Regions from separate parts of the Peribacillus sp. Aquil_B1 genome, predicted to be linked through region 3. Evidence: riboswitches for the same ligand, from Rfam matches in the RefSeq annotation. Region 3 holds a riboswitch; each other region holds the start of a gene.
The links. Region 3 has a riboswitch for lysine ahead of MPH60_RS19020 (amino acid permease). Riboswitches for the same ligand answer to the same signal wherever they lie in the genome.
Positions count from the first base shown of each region.

Region 1: linked by a shared signal. The riboswitch ahead of MPH60_RS03445 (aspartate kinase) and the one ahead of MPH60_RS19020 (amino acid permease) in region 3 are both predicted to bind lysine.
Region 2: linked by a shared signal. The riboswitch ahead of dapA (4-hydroxy-tetrahydrodipicolinate synthase) and the one ahead of MPH60_RS19020 (amino acid permease) in region 3 are both predicted to bind lysine.

Region 1 is NZ_JAKXEE010000001.1:692,900-700,421, forward strand. Features, by position in the region: gene trxA (thioredoxin) at 1-67, shown strand, start outside; gene uvrC (excinuclease ABC subunit UvrC) at 171-1,943, shown strand; lysine riboswitch at 2,005-2,181, shown strand; gene MPH60_RS03445 (aspartate kinase) at 2,272-3,504, shown strand; gene MPH60_RS03450 (YslB family protein) at 3,567-4,040, opposite strand; gene MPH60_RS03455 (succinate dehydrogenase cytochrome b558 subunit) at 4,426-5,034, shown strand; gene sdhA (succinate dehydrogenase flavoprotein subunit) at 5,105-6,856, shown strand; gene sdhB (succinate dehydrogenase iron-sulfur subunit) at 6,874-7,522, shown strand, end outside.
Region 2 is NZ_JAKXEE010000001.1:1,763,207-1,770,728, reverse strand. Features, by position in the region: gene MPH60_RS08820 (metallophosphoesterase) at 1-1,414, opposite strand, end outside; gene MPH60_RS08815 (DUF2690 domain-containing protein) at 1,862-2,278, shown strand; lysine riboswitch at 2,818-2,996, shown strand; gene dapA (4-hydroxy-tetrahydrodipicolinate synthase) at 3,134-4,030, shown strand; gene MPH60_RS08805 (Lrp/AsnC family transcriptional regulator) at 4,654-5,124, opposite strand; gene MPH60_RS08800 (DMT family transporter) at 5,377-6,291, shown strand; gene MPH60_RS08795 (hypothetical protein) at 6,502-6,729, opposite strand; gene MPH60_RS08790 (HPP family protein) at 7,056-7,522, opposite strand, start outside.
Region 3 is NZ_JAKXEE010000003.1:169,911-177,432, forward strand. Features, by position in the region: gene MPH60_RS19005 (metal ABC transporter ATP-binding protein) at 1-571, opposite strand, end outside; gene MPH60_RS19010 (metal ABC transporter solute-binding protein, Zn/Mn family) at 584-1,510, opposite strand; gene MPH60_RS19015 (LacI family DNA-binding transcriptional regulator) at 2,141-3,103, shown strand; lysine riboswitch at 3,343-3,527, shown strand; gene MPH60_RS19020 (amino acid permease) at 3,623-5,074, shown strand; gene MPH60_RS19025 (glycoside hydrolase family 13 protein) at 5,124-6,803, opposite strand; gene MPH60_RS19030 (Ger(x)C family spore germination protein) at 6,889-7,522, opposite strand, start outside.

The DNA.
Region 1 (7,522 bases), on a different contig from region 3:
GGTTGATAAGGTTGTTGGTTTCCAACCTAAAGAAGCACTTGCTGAACTTATTTCAAAACATGCGTAATAGTAGGTTAGCTAAAAAAAGCTTCAAGTCTGCGGACTTGAAGCTTTTTTCGCTATCTTGATATATAATAATTGTAAAAAAGGGAGAACAGGAGGCTGAATGCATGAATCAACAAATAAAGAATAAACTTGCCCTTCTTCCCGATCAACCTGGTTGTTATTTAATGAAAGATCGTCAGGGAACGATCATCTATGTAGGCAAAGCGAAAGTGTTGAAAAATCGTGTCCGTTCTTATTTCACGGGATCGCATGACGGAAAAACATTCCGGCTCGTGAATGAAATTGAGGATTTCGAATATATCGTCACCTCTTCCAATATCGAGGCTCTTATTTTAGAGTTGAACTTAATCAAAAAACATGACCCAAAATATAATGTCATGCTAAAGGATGATAAGACGTATCCCTTCATAAAGCTGACTGCGGAACGCCACCCACGTCTAATCATTACGCGAAAAGTCAAAAAAGACAAAGGTAAATATTTCGGTCCTTATCCGAATGCATTTGCAGCTAACGAAACGAAAAAATTGCTTGACCGCATCTATCCCCTAAGAAAATGCAATACTTTACCGGATCGCGTTTGTCTCTACTATCACCTTGGCCAGTGCCTAGCCCCGTGTGTTTATAATGTAGAGGAACAGGAATATAAAAAAATGGTGGATGATATCAACCGGTTCTTGAACGGGGGGCATACTGAAATAAAAAAAGAACTGACTGAAAAAATGCTGGAGGCATCAGAAGATCTCGATTTCGAGAGGGCCAAGGAGTTCCGTGACAAAATTGCCCACATCGATATTACGATGGAAAAGCAGAAAATGATGACGACAGATTTCATCGACAGGGATGTATTTGGTTTTGCCTATGATAAAGGCTGGATGTGCGTTCAGGTATTTTTTGTCCGGCAGGGTAAATTAATAGAAAGGGATGTTTCACTTTTTCCTGTCTACGATGAACCCGAACAGGAACTTCTTACATTCCTCGGTCAGTTTTACGAGATTACGAACCACTTTAAACCAAAGGAAATCTTGCTGCCTGAATCAGTGGATGCCGAAATGGCCGAAGGGCTGCTTGGTGTCAAAACGATTCACCCGAAACGGGGAGCGAAAAAAGACATGCTTAAATTGGCGAATAAAAATGCCTCCATCGCGCTTCAGGAAAAATTCTCTTTGATAGAAAGGGATGAAGAAAGAACGATCAATGCGGTGGAAAACCTCGGGAAGCAACTGGGTATCTACACTCCGCATCGAATTGAAGCTTTCGATAACTCCAACATCCAGGGAAGTGACCCAGTTTCCGCTTTAGTCGTGTTCATTGATGGAAAGCCGGAAAAAAGGGAGTACCGCAAATATAAGATCAAGACGGTCCAAGGGCCTGATGATTATGAATCGATGCGTGAAGTGGTCAGAAGAAGGTATTCAAGAGTATTGAAAGAAGGGCTTCCGCTTCCGGACTTGATCATCATTGATGGCGGAAAGGGACATGTCGAAGCAGTTCGGGATATTCTGGAAAATGAATTGGGCCTTGATATTCCACTTTCAGGCCTCATTAAGGATGAAAAGCATAGGACCTCGCAATTGATGATCGGAAATCCGCTTGAAATCGTACCTCTTGATTCACGGAGCCAGGAATTTTACTTATTGCAAAGAATTCAGGATGAAGTGCATCGGTTCGCGATTACGTTTCATCGCCAGCTACGCGGGAAAAATGCGGTTCACTCCCAGCTTGATGATATTCCAGGAGTCGGGGAAAAGCGAAGGAAGCAATTATTAAGGCATTTTGGATCATTGAAGAAAATCAAAGAGGCGACGGCCGAGGAAATCATGGAAGCTGGCATGCCAAAAGGGGTAGCCGAGGGAATCGTTAGAAAATTACAAGAATAATCTTGCTACCGATAAATCTCTATGCTATGATTAAAAAGAATTTTTAACTAGACAACTTAAAAGTGCTGATAGAGGTGCGGAATTCAAGAGTAAAAACCTGGAGAAGTATGAGCTTCCATGAAAGGTTTTGAAAGGGGATGACGCCGAAGGAAGACAAGACTCATACCTTGTTTTCCTGGTCCGACATTTAATAAATGGCGGATTGTCAGGGTTTATACCCTGGAGAGCTATCTCACTGTGTTTACAGTATTTAGATATGTGATCACAGCAATGAGATATTTCTCATTGCTTTTTTTATTGCCTAAAAAGGTAGAGAGGGTGCATGGGGATGGCATTAATCGTTCAAAAATTTGGCGGAACATCCGTCGGAAGCGTAGAAAAAATCAAAAATGTTGCCAATCGGGTAATCGAGGAAGTGGAGAATGGAAATGAGGTAGTCGTCGTTGTTTCAGCGATGGGGAAAACCACGGATCAATTGGTTTCCATGGCGCGGGATATTTCCGGAACCCCGAGCAAGAGGGAAATGGATATGCTATTGACTACGGGGGAACAGGTAACGATTTCCCTGTTAACGATGGCATTGATTGAAGAAGGACATGAAGCCATTTCATATACTGGCTGGCAGGCTGGCATGCAAACGGAATCCGTTCATGGGAATGCCCGGATTTTAAACATCGATGCCACGAGGATCCAAGCTCAGCTTCAGAAGAAGAAAATAGTGGTCGTGGCCGGTTTCCAGGGGACCGATGCAAATGGGGAAATTACTACCTTAGGGCGAGGCGGTTCCGATACGACGGCGGTTGCTATCGCTGCAGCGCTGAATGCGGATAGATGCGATATTTATACGGATGTAACGGGCGTTTTCACAACGGACCCCCGCTACATAAAAGGCGCACGGAAACTCCAATCCATTTCTTATGATGAAATGCTGGAACTTGCCAATCTGGGGGCGGGCGTCCTTCATCCAAGGGCTGTCGAATATGCAAAAAATTATCAAATACCGCTTGAAGTCCGTTCAAGCATGGAGAGAGAATCAGGAACGATCATTGAGGAGGAAGCAACTATGGAAGAAAACTTAATTGTACGCGGGATTGCTTTTGAAGACAGTATTACGAGGGTCACCATATATGGTTTGCCCCAATCACTTGGTGCATTATCCACAATCTTCACGACACTTGCGAAAAACCGGATTAATGTGGACATCATCATTCAAAGCATGACTGCCGAGGATACGACGAATCTATCTTTTTCCACAAAAAGTGAAGATACGGAAGCGGCCTTGATTGTGCTGGAAAATAATAAAGAACAATTGGGATTCGACCGAGTCGAAACGGAGAGCGGATTGGCCAAAGTATCCATCGTCGGTTCTGGAATGGTATCCAATCCGGGAGTGGCTGCCGAGATGTTTGAAGTGATGGCCAATACAGGCATCCAGGTGAAGATGGTCAGCACATCTGAAATTAAAGTTTCCACTGTCGTCAATGAAAAGGAAATGGTGAAGGCGGTTGAATCTCTTCATGAAGCATTTAAACTAGGTCAGCATGCAAATGTGCTAGCGTAAGTGTCTGAGTCCAATAAAAAACAGACTTCCGGTAAAAAGGGTAAGTCTGTTTTCAGGGCTCATTAGATTGGATCTCTGGGATCCCATTGGATGGTGAATATCACTTTTTTTGCGCGGCGTTTGATTTCTTCCGTTGATTCGCTGAGGAATTTTTTTTGCAGTGTAAACTGCTCGGCAAGGAAACCGGCTTCAAGTTGGAAGTGACAATCAGGGTGTAAATCCAAGCGGCGGCTGATTATTTCACCTGTCAGGGATAATTCCATCTCGTGTTTCGTATATTTCAAGATTTCTAGATTGCCCCATCCGGCGCTTTGGAAAAATTCAATCACTTCCTGATCGCCATTCAATGGGAATTTTCTTGCTAATTGTTTACCTGCCCAATAGAGGATTTGATTAGAGTCTTTTCCGAGAATATCGTTCAATAGAACTTCTCTGATTAATTCGTATCCGAAAGCTGGAACCAGGAATTCTTCAGTTGTTTGAATTTCTTCAGTTTGAATCTCTTCTTCTATCGCAGCAGCAATATTTTTTTTCATAATTTATCGCCTCTTTCTGTAAATCTATTATAAACGTATTTCTTTTGCAAATTATACTGTTTTTTATTTATTTAAATAACAATTGGAAAAAAATGAGAAATTATACCGAGATATTAATAGGTAAATGAGAAATTTATTCAAAATATCATCTTGACAAACAAAAAATAGCCAATTTAATCCAATAAAATCTATTCTGAAAAAGAGATTTCTTGTATCCGTTTTCTTGACGCACATAGAAGTCAGGAGTAAAATGGACATGTCACATAATTGTAAAGGAAGTATAGAGGATTTTTTTTTGACTCTATACTGTATTTTCACGCGGAGATAAAAGGTAGCCACCAGTTTATCTTTGCATGATTTTTCACAAATTAAGGGGGGGCACTTAGTGGCAAAAAATCGTGAGTTTGGGAATCGCAGGCTTCATTCACTTCTAGGAGTAATTCCAATTGGTCTATTCCTAATTTTTCATTTATCGGTAAACTTTATGGCAACAAAAGGAGAAGAAACTTTTAATGGGGCAGTTCATTTAATTGAGTATACGCCCGTGAAGATTTTGGTAGAATGGGTCGTCATCTATCTACCGCTCATTTTCCATGCTGTATACGGAATTTATATTGCCTTTACAGCCAAAAACAATTTAGGCAGATTTAGTTTTTTCCGTAACTGGATGTTCATGCTACAACGCCTAACTGGAATCATAACGTTGATTTTCCTTGTTTGGCATATATGGGCAACTAGAATTCAAGCTGCTATGGGTGCAGAAGTTAACTTTGACATGATGGCAGAGATTTTCTCCAGTCCATTCATGCTTGTGTTCTATATTGTCGGTGTTACCTCGGCAATCTTCCATTTTGCTAATGGATTATGGTCATTTGCTGTGAGCTGGGGTCTTACAGTTTCACCAAGATCGCAAAGAATCATGACTTACTTTACATTGATCGTTTTCGTTCTTCTTACTTATATCGGAATCAGCGCAATTTTCGCATTCGTATAAGAAGATAGAGTTCATTTATAAGAATTAGGAAAAACTTAGCTTGGCTAATGGAAATAAGGGAGTGACAGAATTGGGTAAAGGTAAAATAGTTATCGTTGGTGGAGGTCTAGCTGGTTTAATGGCTACGATCAAAGCAGCAGAGCTGGGACAACAGGTTGATTTATTTTCTTTAGTGCCTGTTAAACGCTCTCACTCAGTTTGTGCCCAAGGCGGAATCAACGGGGCAGTAAATACAAAAGGTGAAGGGGATTCTCCATATATCCACTTCGACGATACAGTTTATGGCGGAGATTTCTTGGCTAACCAACCGCCGGTTAAAGCGATGTGCGAAGCAGCACCATCAATCATCCATATGTTTGACCGTATGGGTGTTATGTTCAACCGTACTCCGGAAGGTCTACTTGATTTTCGTCGTTTCGGTGGTACTCAACATAGCCGTACAGCATTCGCTGGTGCAACAACTGGTCAGCAATTACTTTACGCATTGGACGAGCAGGTTCGCCGTTATGAAGTTGAAGGCCTTGTAACAAAATATGAAGGCTGGGAATTCCTTGGAGCTGTCATCGATGATGAGCAAACAGCACGCGGAATCGTAGCTCAAAACCTGACTTCAATGGAAATCAAATCATTCCCTGGAGACGCAGTCATCATGGCGAGCGGCGGCCCTGGAATCATTTTCGGTAAATCAACTAACTCAATGATCAATACAGGTTCAGCAGCATCCATCGTTTATCAACAAGGTGTAAATTATGCTAATGGTGAGTTCATTCAAATTCACCCGACAGCAATCCCTGGAGATGACAAACTTCGTCTAATGAGTGAATCCGCTCGTGGTGAAGGTGGACGTATCTGGACATATAAAGACGGAAAACCTTGGTATTTCCTTGAAGAAAAATACCCTGCTTATGGTAATCTAGTACCTCGTGATATCGCGACTCGTGAAATCTTCGACGTCTGCATGAACATGAAGCTTGGCATTAATGGTGAAAACATGGTTTACCTGGATCTATCACATAAAGATCCGAAATTACTTGATATTAAACTTGGCGGAATCATTGAAATCTACGAGAAATTCATGGGCGAAGATCCTCGTAAAGTTCCAATGAAAATTTTCCCTGCCGTTCACTATTCTATGGGCGGACTTTGGGTGGATTATGACCAAATGACTAACATCAAAGGTTTATTCGCTGCAGGTGAGTGTGATTACTCACAACATGGCGGTAACCGTCTTGGTGCGAACTCACTTCTTTCTGCAATCTATGGCGGTTCAGTCGCTGGACCGAATGCCGTTAAATATATTGAAGGCCTTGATAAAACTTCAGAATCCATTCCTTCTTCATTGTATGAAGGGTACGAAAAACAAGAACAGGAGAAATGGAATGAAGTCATGTCTCTTGATGGTAACGAAAATGCGTACGTCCTTCACAAAGAACTTGGTGAGTGGATGACACAGCATGTTACTGTAGTTCGTTACAATGACAAGCTGAAAGAAACGGATAACAAGATTCTTGAGCTGATGGAACGTTACAAGAAAATTAACATCAATGACACGGCTAAATGGAGTAACCAAGGAGCTGCGTTCACTAGACAGCTGCAAAACATGATGCAATTGGCTCGTGTAATCACAATTGGTGCGTTAAACCGTGACGAAAGCCGCGGAGCGCATTACAAACCTGATTTCCCAGAACGTAATGATGAGGAATTCATGAAAACTACTATGGCAACATTCAAAGGCTTGGATCAAGCACCTGAATTCCATTATGAAGATATTGATGTATCACTGATCGCACCGCGTAAACGTGACTACACTACGAAACACTAAAGAGGGGGAGCAAAAAAATGGTTGAAACTAAATCTGAGACTAAAACAGTCCGTTTTATAATCACTCGTCAAGATACACCGGATTCAGCTCCTTATGATGAGGAATTCGAATTAGCGTACCGCCCGAATATGAACGTAATTTCCGCTCTAATGGAAATCCGTCGTAATCCGGTAACTGTACAAGGCAAGCACACTACAGCAATCGCATGGGACATGAACTGTCTTGAAGAGGTATGTGGTGCTTGTTCAATGGTTATCAATGGTAAACCAAGACAATCATGTACAGCTCTTATCGATCAATTGGAGCAGCCGGTTCGTCTTGCTCCAATGCGTACATTCCCTGTCGTTCGTGACCTGCAAGTCGATCGCAGCCGTATGTTCGACTCATTGAAAAAGGTAAAAGCATGGATTCCAATCGATGGAACGTACAATCTTGGACCGGGACCGCGTATGCCAGAAAAGAAACGTCAATGGGCTTACGAATTATCTAAATGCATGACTTGCGGTGTTTGTTTGGAAGCTTGTCCGAACGTAAACAGCAATTCAGACTTCATGGGGCCACAACCATTATCACAAGTTCGTTTATTCAACGCACATCCAACAGGTGCAATGAACAAAGCGGAACGTTTAAATACAATCATGGGTGATGGAGGACTTGCAAACTGCG
Region 2 (7,522 bases), on a different contig from region 3:
TCACACTTTTATTTCCATGATTTTTCATCTTCATTTGGAGTGCAGTCGATTCACCTTCCGTTACTAAAGAAGGAGAAGCTTGGGCCGAGACCATTTCCATTGCTTTTGTCTGGCCATCAGCCAGTAACACCCTTTTACTGCTATTGTTAAATGAATCTAGTGCTTGTACCTTAATTTCATAATCAATACCTGGCTTAAGTCCAGCAACAGGGAACTCTAAATTCTTTGGTACAGGATCATAATAGAATTCAGAAAATGCGGTGAACTCAGCGTCCAGCTCCCCTGTTTCCTTGTTTTTGGCGGTAATGTGATAGGAATGTACGAGTGCGTTATCTTTTGCCTGTGGAAAGGTTACATTTAAACTTCTAAGTGTGGATTTTTCTTCTACAATCAAAGCCTTGTCTTTACCTGAAAAAACCGGTGGTAACTGATCACGATCGTCTGTATATTTAAATTTATTTTTTTTAGAAGGGTTTTTTATTACCCATGGTTTTCCTGTCCAATCGTCTTTATGAAAGTCACGTTTTTTAATGACAACTTCATTATTATAAACTTCTACAATCATCCCTTGACTAATATCCCGATATCCTTCTGGATGAAACCCTTGAAGTTTACCTGGCTCCAATTCCAAATAACTTACAGAAGACGTGCCAACAGACGTAAAGTCTTTTTGGTGAATTGTTCTCGGGTCTTCAAGTGGATAATGAGAATGGCCTGAAAATGTAATAACCTGTGGATGTTTCTTTAATGTATCATATAAAAGTTCTTTGTTTTCCTGAGTTCCCCACAAGTCACTTCCATACACAGTGTCTTTAATGTGTTGATGAAGAAAAACAAAGATTGGTTGGTCCGGATTCTCTTTTTCTGCTGCAGCTAACTTTTCACCTAGCCAGTTAATTTGATTAACAGAATATAAACCATGCGTATTACCATTTTCCGGACTTAACGTAATAAAATCATATCCATTTACTTTTTTATGATAGTAAAGAGAATCCATTCCAGTTTTCTCGAGAAAACGATCTTGTGCCTTTTCAACGGAAAGTCCATTCCAATAATCATGGTTCCCCATTGTAAACATGGATTGGACATCGCCTTGTTTCTTCTCATTATAAATGGAGAAGAACTTATCATATTCAGTAGCGTATCCATAGTCCGTTAAATCCCCAACCACAACAAAAGCATCCTGTCTAGGCGCAGCTTTATTTAATTGATCCATGGCTGTTCTGAACTTGTTCATATCAGCTGTTGATCCATCATCAATATGTACATCACTGATTACTGGAAAAACGAGCTCTGGTTTACGTTTATTATCTGAACTTGAAGATTCCGAGAATGCTTGTACACTTGATAAAGAAGTTGTTAATCCTACTGTTACAACTGTCAGCATTGCTGCAAATTTATTTTTCGCTTTCAAAATCAATACCTCCTATTTATCGTTTAGGCAATTATGTATTTTTTAAACAAATCAACAAATATCCTCCTTGTTTATAAATTTTTATGATGTTTACCAATTAAAATAGTAACTTTACATTATTAATAAAATATAAGTCCAATGTATTTTATTTATTAATAAATGCAAAAAAAGGACTATGGCCTGTATTCGTTCCATTCACCATTGTCTCGTTTTTGGTATTTATTTACCTTTTTTTAATGGGAATGGATACTATCCCTCAACAACGTAAATCACCTATAAAATGGTAATATTTACGCATGTGGTAAATGATTCCATAGTGCATAGAAATACCAATTTCCATATGGTAAAGTCTAGAAGAAGGAAAGGAGAGAGGTTATTATAAAAAAATTATTAAATATTATGATGGTAATAACTCTTGTCTTTGGACTGTTTTTTGCGATTGCACCGATGAATAAAGCATTTGCTTTGTCCTACGATAATACAAACCCTTATTCGACAGGCTGTGCTTCTAAAAGCCCAATCACCTATGAAACAGAATATATCTATAAAAACGGTGTGAAAATTGGATATGTGCAGCTAAAAGGCAGTGCGTATTGTCATACGGCGTGGGGTTACTTAAAGTTTTATTCGTCTGCTCCTTACGATTATTATGCAAATGTTTGGGTTGACAGTTTTAATGGCACGACTAAGAGGGCATTTACAAGTTGCGCTAGTTCCGGCGGTAACGGATGGATAATGAAAGGTCAAACGTCCTGTTATACTGCACAATTATGGAATTTAGATCCGTATAATGCTTTGGCCAAAGCAGGTATTTATTCTTCAAATGGGGCTCTCATTATTTCTGCGAACACTGGTCGTTATTAATGAGGTACTAATGTAAACTTTCTGTTAACGGCGGTACAACCGTTTTTGCCATCTTTCCTCATTTTGCTTACAGTCCATTGCGCAGTTCAATGCGTGATCAATTTTCTTTGTTTAACAACCCCACGAATCTTAATGGCTTTTTTCATTTCATCTCATGGCTTTGGAACGAGATACGTATGTTGTTTATACGTATCTCGTTCCAATTTTGTATCAATGGGCCCTACTTACAATTGAAGCGATCGTTTTCTTGCTTCCCACGTCACAGATTTTCATATCTTGCTGTCCTCCCCACCTTGATACCATCTTCAAGATATATCTATTGTCAAAACTGACGATAAAAGGGTGGATCTTTTCATACAGTTTGTTTTATAAAACTATTAATTTTGAGTTACTAAAAAAGATGAATCCAGCCCTATGCCGTATCCATTCCATTGATTATCCATGAGTTCTAAAAAAATATTTCTAATTTGCCTTGCAATAGAAAGGATTCCTTGTTATATTACAGTCAATTAAATATTTTCTTACTTCGTACTTTTTGAAGTGAGGATAGAGGAGCAAAGACCATTAGTACACATTTTGAGGAGAATGAGATCCTATGACTATTGTGGAAAGGGGAATTTGCCGAAGCGGAAAGAATCTCATGTTCTTGAAGCTGGTTCTGCTATTGAATAAATACAGGACTGTCATATAGGAAACTATATGGAGGGCTATCTTACGCGCTGAAACGATTTTTTTGATAAATATTGTTTCTACTGCAGCAGCGAACCCTCGTTGTTGCTTTTTTGCGTTTACTCCTGAATGGCCCTAACCACCTCTGAATTTTTTAAAAAATATTATACAAAAGGGTGTGTAGTTATGAATTTTGGCCAAGTTTTAACCGCAATGGTTACCCCGTTTAATCATAATGATGAGGTTGATTTTAATGCTACGAGAACTTTAGTAAACTATTTAATTGCTAATGGTTCTGATGGATTAGTAATAGCTGGTACAACTGGAGAGTCTCCTACATTAACAACAGAAGAGAAACTAGATTTATTCAAAATTGTGGTTGAAGTTGTTGATGGAAGAGTTCCAGTCATAGCTGGAACTGGCTCAAATAACACAAAAGCTTCTATCAGCTTAACAAGGCAAGCAGAGGCAGCAGGAGTCGACGGAATCATGCTCGTTACCCCATACTATAACAAGCCGTCTCAAGAAGGATTATTTCAGCACTTCAAGGCTATTGCCCAATCAACATCATTACCGGTAATGCTTTATAATATTCCAGGACGTAGTGTTGTAAACATGTCAGTAGAGACGATTGTTAGCCTCTCAAAAATCAACAATATTGTGGCAGTAAAAGAAGCAAGTGGTGACTTAGATGCCATGGCACAAATCATTAGCAAAACAACTAGTGATTTTACATTGTACAGCGGCGATGATGGGTTAACATTACCGGTTCTAGCCATCGGTGGAACAGGCATTGTTTCGGTTTCTTCACACATAATTGGAAATGAAATGCAAGAAATGATCAATAGCTTTAAACATGGCGATGTCCATGGTGCTGCCGCTACGCATCGTAAACTTCTTCCAATTATGAAAGCATTATTTGCGGCACCAAGCCCCACACCGGTGAAATCAGCATTAAATATGCGAGGGTTAAATGTTGGAGGTGTCCGCTTACCATTGGTTCCTTTAAACGATGAAGAAAAAATAGCACTACAAATGGCTCTACAACCTAGAAACGAAGAAGCTGTTTTGTTAAATAAATAAAGTTAACGATTCATTCAGCTATACTTTAATACCGATTTTCTAATTTAAAGACCATAATTAACGGGATACAATCTTAAAAAGCAGTGCAACTCATAAAGAGTGCACTGCTTTTTAATCGATGCACGGCTCAGTGCTTAAACTAGTTTAGCAATATAATGATTTTATAAGATTAAGGGCAAAAGCAGAATCTCCATTTTCTTGAAATGATAAGAATAATCTTATATGACTCGTTCCCTAGGATCACTTAACAAATACAAACGAATAAAGTGAATTTCCATTCACATTCAATATGTAAAATTAGAGAAGGTTATTTTCATGAAAGAAATAAGAAACGCATTTAAAGTTCAACTTTAGAATTGGATTTATATTTACTAATATAACTTGATAATGAATAAATAGCCTTTGTTCTCTTTTAGCAAAGGCTATTTTTTTGACTAGTTTTTTAGCCAAACTCTTTTATTTCATGGCCTGAAGTTGCTGCTCTTCATTTTTATCCTTGCTGCAGATTTGTATGTTTCCAAATTTAAGGAATTCATTTTTTATTCCTTCTTCTACTTCTCTCTTTCTCTTGTTCTACAAAACACGTTCAATCAAGTGTACTTTTTCGAACGTGACTTTTCTTCCTATATGGGTAAAACTGTTGAATATTTAATTTCTCTGAGAGCTAGGCTAGTTTGAATTCTGGTTATGCCTAGTTTATTTAACTTTCTAATAAATATTTCTAATTCCTTTCGATCTTTATTAGCCACTTTTAAAAGATAATCATACTCACCTGTTAAACAATGGCACTCTAATACTTCTGACATAGAAGCTAAAGCCTTCTCCAAAACTTCCAGTTTTTCAGCTTGATGTATATTCGTACTCATAAAAATAAAGCATAATAAATCAAAACCTAGCTTCTCCTGGTTTAAAATTGCTACTTGCCCATTAATAAATCCTTCATTTTCCAAACGTTTTATCCTTGAATGTATAGCTGGTGGAGATAACTTGACACGCTTGGCAAGCTCAGTATTACTTAACTGTGCATCCTTTTGAAGTAAATCTAAAATTTGAATATCAACATGATCTAGAACCTTGCTTACGATAGATTCCACTTATAGTCACTCCTTTTACAAATGTTCCAAAATCGGTATCATCCACTATCCAAAACTTAATTAAATTCTGTATATCGACTATATTTTTTAACATTATTTTAAGTTTCTTCTATTATACAAAATAATATATTAACTAACGAACTAAAATGTTAAAATTATTAGTAATTAATTATGAAAATTGAAATGTCATTGTGCACAATGGCTTCGATCTTTTTTCACTTAAACTGTGAAAGATGAAAAGGAGCAAAAGATATGCAATATTATTATTTTTCGTTATTACTTTTAACAAGTTTATTATGGGGTGGAAACTTTGTCGTAGGAAAATCGCTTGTCGGTCATGCTTCTCCGATGACGTTGACGAGTTTAAGGTGGATCATTGCTATTAGTTGTCTTTTGCCAATTGTATGGTGGAAAGAAAGAAGGATATTCCCTACTCGAAGTGCAATCCTTCCTTTATTTTTGATGGGAATTACAGGTGTGGTTCTATTTAACCTATTACAATTTGTAGCATTAGAGAAAACATCCGCAACTAATGCTGGATTAATATCAACATTAAACATGATTTCAATTGCTATTTTTTCATTCTTCTTTTTAAAAGAAAGAATTAATATTTTACAAATGTTTTCTATGCTTTTTTCGCTTATTGGCGTAATACTTGTACTTTCAAAAGGAAATATTGATCTACTCCTTTCATTACGATTTAATTCAGGTGATTTATATATGATGGCTGCTGTATGCGTTTGGGGAATATATTCCGTTTGTAGCAAATGGGCCATGATAACAACAACACCCATGATGTCTACATTATATTCTGGTATATTTGGACTTATCGTTCTTCTTCCGTTTAATTTTTCCAATTTTACAGTGTCTAATATAAATACTTCTTTCATACAATCTATTTTATATACAGGCGTTATCTCAACTGTAGCATGTATGGTACTTTGGAACATTGGTGTACAAAAACTAGGTACAACAACATCAGGTATTTTCTTGAATTTCAATCCTATTTTTACTGCAATTTTAGCCTTTCTATTATTAGGTGAAAAAATGACGTGGGTACAAGGAATTGGTAGCGGTATTGTGGTTATAGGTTGTTATTTGTTCTCACATTTTAAAACGAAGGTGATTTTCAAAAAGAATTCTGGACAATCGCAGATTCAAGCATGATTTTTTCAAAGTCTAAAATATACAAAAAAGCCTGATCCAAAGTGGATACAGGCTCGTTTGTTCAAATGGAATTGTTATTTTTTTGCACTTCCTTCTTTTTGGTGTTTTCCTCCTTGAATTTTGCCCTTAAGACAAAAGGCATTCGCATACCATGCTTTCCTGTATCAGCGAAAATATGATCACGAGCTAACTGGATAATTTTATAGGTACTTACATAGTTTGAACCAAAACAATTTCGTCAATTGTCGGTATCTCTCTTTTTAATGAAGATAAGAGACTGTCTTCGATTGTATTGTCGATTTCACAAATCGTTATTGCAGCACCATTGATTTTGGACCGTTCATTGGCCATACGGGCTATTGAACCATCATTAGCATTAATTAGCAGGAGATCATTTTCCGCCAAATGCCAGCAATCTTGATTGACGATAACTTCCACTTCTCCCGAATTACGAAAAGAATTTCTATTCCTAAATGGATATGCTGTGAGTGATGGCGAATATTTTGCAAACTGATTTGATAAGAATCTCCTATTGTTGGTTCAGACATGAACATTCACCTTTTTTAATGGGATTTTACCACTGCCCATCAAGCTATAGCAAATCATTATCATACGTTATTTTATGTAATGTGATGGTAAGTAAGTTTTTTAATTCTATTAGTAAAAAAAGCGCAGCTCCCCGCTTATTGAAGTAAAGCAGTTATCAAATAAGCGAGGAGCTATAATACAGTCACACATGTAGCACCCGTTAATATATTAATTTTTTAAAACCAGTGCTTTGGATATTGTCTTGTTTGAAATAAGTTATTATAGATCATCGATATAAAAACTAATAATAAAGTACCTATTACAATTGAAATCAGGAATCCCCAACCAGCTTGAGAATTAATAGAAACAAGGGCACTTGCCGCTGCGGGGGGATGAACAGTCTTTGTACAAGTCATTATAATCAATACAATAGCCAATGTTAGACCGATAATGAACAGGCTTTTACCAAAGAAGCTCCAAATGATAAGAGCTGATGTAGTAGAGATAATATGTCCTCCAATAACATTACGAGGTTGAGACAAGAGACTTTTATGCGCACCAAAAACAATAACACAGCTCGCCCCAAGAGGAGCTAATGCCATAGGATATCCTAAATGGACAGCTATAAAACTAATCATGATAATAGCAATGAGCCCACCTATAGCTGAAACAAGGGAATCCATATAATCTATTCTGTCTTTTT
Region 3 (7,522 bases):
CGGTTTTGCCTTTTTCCTTCAATTCCATCAGCAATTGTATGATTGCTTTCTCCGTTGCGGCATCCACTCCTACGAACGGTTCATCCATAAAATAAATATCCGCTTCCTGTGCCAATGCACGGGCCAGGAATATCCGTTGCTGCTGTCCGCCTGATAGCTGGCTGATTTGGCGGTTAGCATATTCAGCCATCCCCACCTTTTCCAGGCACTCCATCCCCTTCTGCCTTTCGGACTTACCTGGCCGCTTCAGCCATCCGAGATGACCATATCTGCCCATCATCACGACATCGAGTGCGTTGGTCGGAAAATCCCAATCCACTGACTCCCGCTGTGGTACATACCCGATACTCTTCCTCATCGATTTATAAGTAGAACCCTTTATTGTGATTTGCCCCGATATTTTCGGAATCAATTCGAGTATTCCCTTTATCAAAGTGGACTTCCCTGCTCCATTGGGGCCTATGATACCAATTAAATTTCCTTCCGGCACCTCAAACGAGACATCTTCGACAACCGGCTTCTTATGATAAGCAATCGTTAAACCTTCGACCTTCAAAGCTGCTTGATTCATAGTTTCTCCCCCCTATTTCAATGCACGGACGATGGTGTCGGTATTATGACGGACCATTCCGATATACGTTCCTTCTTCCGTCCCTTTTTCACCCATTGCATCCGAGAACAATTCCCCGCCGATTTCCACTTTGTGCCCCTGCTTACCCGCTCCTTGAATGACAGCCTCGATAGCCTTCCTTGGTACGCTTGACTCAATGAAAATCGCTTTTATTTTGTTCTCCACAAGATAATTCCGCATATCCGTCACATCTTTTGATCCATATTCCGATAAAGTATTGATCCCTTGGAGACCTCTTACGTCCAGGCCATATGACTGCCCGTAGTATCCAAAAGCATCATGTGCTGTTACGAGAACCCGTTGATCTTCCGGTATTTTATTAATTTCCTCTTGAACATATTTATCAAGTTCCTCCAATTGCAGAACGTACTCCTCATAATTTTCACGATACTCTGCTTCATGTTCCTGATCATTGGCAATCAATTCTTTCTTGACTGCCTCCGCCGCAACGATCCAAAGCTTTACATCAAACCATACATGTGGATCATGTTCCGTTGCACTCACTTTGCGAAGCTGGTTCTCCTTGAAGTCCTCCGTTACGGCAATTGTCGGTTTATCCTTGCTCATCATTTCAAAGATATCCGTCATTTTCCCTTCAAGGTGCACACCGTTATAAAAAATCATATCGGCCGAATCCAAAGTCTCCACATCACCCTGTGTTGCTTTATAAAGATGGGGATCCACTCCGGGTCCCATTAAACTAGTGACCTCGACATGTTTACCGCCAATATTCTCCACCAAGTCCCCTATCATTCCTGTCGTAGCAACTACGTTCAATTTGCCATTGTCCTTATCCTGTTCGGTCGTGTCATTGCCGCACCCCGTTAAAATCAGCATTGCAGCAAGAACGCCCCCAATGGATTTTAGAAAACCCATCATAATCCCTCCCCTTTTTCATTTCCCTAAAAATGTTTGCCGAATGCAAAATTAAGTGTAAATTTTTTTACATTGTCGTAAATGCTAAAAAGTTTCCTCTATACAACTTATTTTATACTATACACAATTATACGAAAAAAGTGCAACTATTTTTCAAACATTAACAAAAAGACGAATGATTTTTACGCACAGCAAAAACTGTCAGGAATCTCCACTGGAGAGCTCTCTGACAGTCAGTTTTTCCGAACATGAAACGTAACAATGAAGTTATATTTATATTGTGGAGTTTTTATGGTGAATATAAACCATGGGGACTATTTCGGGACGACGTAAAATTCACGAGTAAATGTGCGGATCTCACGAATTCAAGTGCATTGCCACTCATTTTTCCTGTTTCAGGGAAACTGCCAAGTACGCAAATCCCAATTCAATTCCACAAAGCACAAACAGGGTGATTAAGGTTTGGAACATCATGATCTCCTCCTCCTCTAAGACTTATACCAATCTTAAAGGATGAAACCAATACCAGAACAAGACCTTATTTGAAGAAATCTTCAGCATGCTCACTCTGAACTCTTGCCCTGAAATGGGTTTCATACTGTACAATATATAAAAAGAAAAAACGGTGATACCATGACAAATATTAAAGAAATAGCTCAATGTGCCGGTGTATCTGTCTCAACCGTATCTCGTGTATTGAATGATCATCCATATGTAAGCCCCGATAAAAGAAAGAGCGTCTTAGAAGCGATCGATCGTTTGAATTATACGAGAAACATTAACGCCATTCATCTTTCAAAAGGCAAGACCAATCTTATCGGCATCATCATCCCCTTCAACAATCATCCATATTACGGAGCAATCGTTAACGGAATCACTAAACAGGCAAATGCAATCGGCTGTCATATCGTCATCTTTCAAACAAATTATGACAGAGAGAAAGAAATCCAGGCTTTTAATATGCTGCAAATGAAGCAGCTCGATGGCATCATCGTTTGTTCAAGGATTTCGGAAATGAAAATCCTCTTGGATTATCAAAAATACGGACCGATTATTTTATGTGAAGATACAGCCCAGGCCGAATTCTCATCCATCAGTATTGATCATTATGCCGCTTTCTCCTGTGCCCTTGAGTACGTAATTGCTAAAGGATATAAGAAAATCGGATACAGCCTCGGCCGTAAAAAGAGCAGAAATAGTTCCCATCGTACAAAGGCCTTTAACGATATCATTAGAAAACATAAACTGATAAACAACAAGGAATGGCTGTTTGAAGGCAGTTATCACATCAAAGACGGTGAACAATTGTTTCAGGATTGGAATTCAATGATGGACAAACCTGAAGCTCTCATCATCACGAATGATGACACGGCGGCAGGCTTCATTCTTACCGCTAAGAAATCGGGTACAAGGGTACCGGATGATGTGGCCATTCTCGGCTTCAATAATGATAGCCTGAGTGAAATGCTTGACATCACAACCATTTCCTTGCCACTGGAGTGGATTGGTAAAATGGCAGTGGATCTATTTGAGAATCCTGAAGTGGTCAAACATGTAAAACTGGACTATGCCCTTATAAAAAGGAGTACCGTTTAGTTATCAGGATGCTTTATTTTGGTATACCATCACTCGAATCTTTCATTTACTAGGAAAAAATAACCACATAAAATAACCATTGCGATATCCCAGAAGTTATTTTATAATTTTAATATAGTAAAGTTTACTCAATTACTAGCAATCTATTTACGTTTGCATGCAATTCATGAGTACAATCGTCCGACGTCACTTACAAACTGGCGCAACGATATTAGAAAATTGAATACTTCCTCATTTACCGATGAGTTAGAGGCTGCAGCTTATAAAAGTAAAACGGACGAGATTCTGGAAAATTAAAGACTCCGTTTGAAAGGATAAGTTGCCGAAGTTAGGGTATATTCCATGTATATTCTTGCTGGCGGTGTTACCGAACAGGAACACCACTGTCACGTTTTTTCAAAAAGCGTGGGGAGCTATCTTCGGAAGGATAAACGGGTTTATTATAAACAGCCGTCGATCTTTTTCGACTGCTGTTTTTTATTTTTCGTTCCCTTCCAATAAAAAGGAGTGTAACATCAATTGTCAAATTCACAATCAGCATCAAGCCCTACTGAACTGAAAAGGAGCCTGAAAGCGCGTCATTTAATGATGATTTCATTAGGTGGAACGATTGGAACAGGTTTATTTTTAGCAAGTGGCGGTGCCATTCATTCAGCCGGACCCGGCGGTGCCTTGGTGGCATACGCGGTCATCGGCATCATGGTTTATTACTTAATGACAAGTCTTGCAGAAATGGCAGCGTTCATGCCGGTGGCAGGTTCGTTCCGTGTCTATGCATCCAAGTTCGTCGATCCGTCTTTCGGTTTTGCGATTGGTTGGAACTACTGGTATAACTGGGCAATCACCATTGCCGCCGAATTGGCTGCCGTTGTCTTAATTATGAAGTTCTGGTTCCCGGATAGCCCTTCGTTTATCTGGAGTGCCATTGCGTTAATCACTATGTTTCTTATCAATTACATGTCAGTTAAAGGTTTCGGGGAAACGGAATTCTGGTTTGCCATGATCAAGGTCGTGACAGTCGTCATATTCTTGATTACGGGTGTACTGATCATTCTCGGAATCATGGGTGGGAATGACCCAATTGGTTTTTCCAATTTCACAATGGGCGAAGGTCCCTTTAACGGAGGGTTCTTCACGATTCTTGGCGTATTCATGGCTGCCGGCTTTTCATTCCAAGGAACGGAATTGCTTGGAGTGACTGCTGGTGAAAGTGAAGATCCAGAAAAAAATATCCCTAAAGCGATCAGATCCGTTTTCTGGCGCATCCTCTTGTTCTATATCCTTGCAATTTTCGTTATTGGAATGATCATTCCGTTTACGGATTCACGTTTATTGAGTCAAGATGTTGCCGTAAGTCCATTCACGCTTGTATTTGAACGTGCCGGCCTTGCCTTTGCTGCATCCATCATGAACGCGATCATTTTATCATCCGTACTCTCTGCAGGTAACTCTGGCATGTACGCTTCAACCCGTATGCTATGGGACCTGGCACGTGACGGGAAAGCACCGAAATTCCTAGGAAAATTAGATAAAAGAGGCGTACCTGTGAATGCACTTATCGTGACTTCATTAGTTGGCTGCGTTGCATTCTTAGCTTCATTTTTCGGTGATGGCGTCGTTTATATCTGGTTATTGAATGCTTCAGGCATGGCTGGATTCGTCACCTGGGTAGGGATTGCGATTGCCCATTATCGGTTCCGCAAAGCCTACGCTGCACAAGGACTTGATATCAATGATTTACCATTCCGTGCAAAAGGCTTCCCATTCGGGCCTATATTCGCACTTGTCCTTTGTATGATCATTATCATCGGACAAGGCTATCAGGCTTTCAGCAGCGATGGGATTGACTGGAATTCAATGTTCGTTTCCTACATTGGCTTGATTCTATTTTTCGTCCTATGGTTCGGCTATAAAATTAAGCATAAAACGAAAATCATTCCCCTTGAGGAATGTGATCTTAAATCAAAATAATACGCAAAGGACCTGTTCTTCCCTAATCGGAGAAGAACAGGTCCTTTTTTCATTTCAAATGATAAACACGGCATTCATATGGTTGCAGGGGTTTGCTTGAGATTCCTTCTTCCTCCTGATCATAATTCCCGATCAGCCTTGTGGCAGAATATGCATGCAGCTCTTCAGGCAAAGTATAGGGAGCCTGCTCTTCTTTAAAGTTGCATAGCACCAACAGCTTTTCTTCTTCAAATGACCTCGTGTAGGCAAATATTCGTTCATCATCCGGCAACAGCAATTCAAAACGGCCATAAACGACGATATCATGTTCCTTGCGTAATTGGATAAGCTTTTTATAAAAATGAAAAATGGAATTGTGATCATTGTAGGCCTTTTCTGCATTAATCTCGGGAAAATTGGGATTAACCTTAATCCAAGGAGTCCCTTGCGTGAATCCTGCGTTCCGGGAGTCATTCCACTGAATCGGTGTTCTCGCATTATCCCGGCTGCGGGCGTGGATGGCTGACATCATCCGCTCTTTTGACCAGCCATGAGAATTGACGAGTTCGTCATATGAATTCAATGTTTCGATATCCCGGTATTCATCGATGCCCTCAAATGCAACATTGGTCATGCCAAGCTCTTCCCCTTGATATATATAAGGTGTACCCTGAAGCATATGAAGACAAGCAGCAAGCATCTTAGCGCTTTCAATACGATACTTTCCATCATGACCAAACCTTGAGACAACCCGGGGCTGATCATGATTGTTCCAGTATAAACTGTTCCAGCCATCCCCCTCCAAACCAGTCTGCCATTTGGAGAGAATTCGCTTTAAATCGGTTAGCTTCCATTTATCGTTGCTCCATTTCCCTTCTGGTCCGCTCCCCAAATCCATATGTTCGAATTGAAAGACCATATGTAGCTCATCACGATCTTTACCTGTGAACAATTGCGCTTCCTCCGGTGTGACGCCTGGCATCTCCCCAACCGTAATCACGTCATATCCAGAAAGTGCCCGCTGATTGACTTCCTGCAAAAACTCATGTATGCGCGGGCCATTCAGGAAAAACGGGCTTCCGTCACCATATTGCTTCTCATGATGAACGGCTCCATCTGAATAGCTTTGATCTTTTGAAAGGAAGTTGATGACATCCATCCGGAAGCCATCGACACCTTTATCCAGCCACCAAGTCATGATGCTGTAGATTTCTTCACGGAGCTTAGGGTTCTCCCAGTTTAAATCCGGTTGTTTCCTGCTGAATAAATGTAAATAATATTCATCGGTTCCTTCATCATATTCCCATGCTGAACCTTTAAAAATGGACTCCCAATTATTTGGTTCTTTTCCATTCCTGCCAGGCTTCCAAATATAATAATCACGTTTCGGATTATCTTTTGAGGATCGGGATTCCTTGAACCACGGATGTTCATCTGAAGAATGGTTGACCACCAGGTCCATCATGATCTTCATTCCACGTTCATGAACCGCGTTCAACAACCTATCGAAATCTGCCATGGTCCCGAATTCAGTCATAATTGATTTATAATCACTGATATCGTACCCATTATCATCATTGGGAGATTGATAAACAGGGGATAGCCATATCACGTCCACTCCCAGCTCTTGTAAATAATCGAGCTTCATCAAAATCCCGTTTATATCCCCTATCCCATCGCCATCACTATCCATAAAACTCCTCGGATACACTTGATACACAACCGCTTCTTTCCACCATGCTTTGTCCATGTCTTTCCCCCTTTTTAGCCGCATTGATATAATCATTACACCAATACCCCTATTATAAAGGGGGAAACTTCAGAATATTCTACTTTTATTCAGCTATTCCCGTTTGAATCATTTCAATATCCAGATCCACCTCGATTGGAATATGGGGATATGCCTTCTCCCAATGTGTCTGATCAAAGTTTCTTGTTTTACTTTTAGCGTGATCACCGAGTGCAATCGGATCTATATTGTTCTCCTGAAACATGGTTACCATCTCATTTAATTTTTTACCAATGACATGCTCTGCCTTGGCCTCTATTTTATTCAGGTCCAAGGCTTTACCCAAGTCATAGCCTTGGACCTCCAGCAGACTAGCCTTTAATTTCACTTCAATCCTGACCTTGGGGTCTTGATTGGCATTCGAAATATGATAATGGACACGTGACACCACGTTATTGATATCAGTAAAGTCATTTTCTTTCCATTTAATTTCATAACTCCCCAGCTTAAAGTTTTCACTAAGGACTTTAAATAAAAACCCTTCCTCATAAGGAATATATTTACCAATATAACGGTCTTTTTTAAACAAGGCGATCCCTTTTATCCGTAATTGGTCCCCTGCCGTTTCCAATAAGGGCAAGACCGGGTCGATTCCTTTACCATGACACGCATATAAATACCTGTGGAGATCCGCATCAGGCAAATTAGTCCTGATATTCTGTTCGATCAGCTCTTTCACT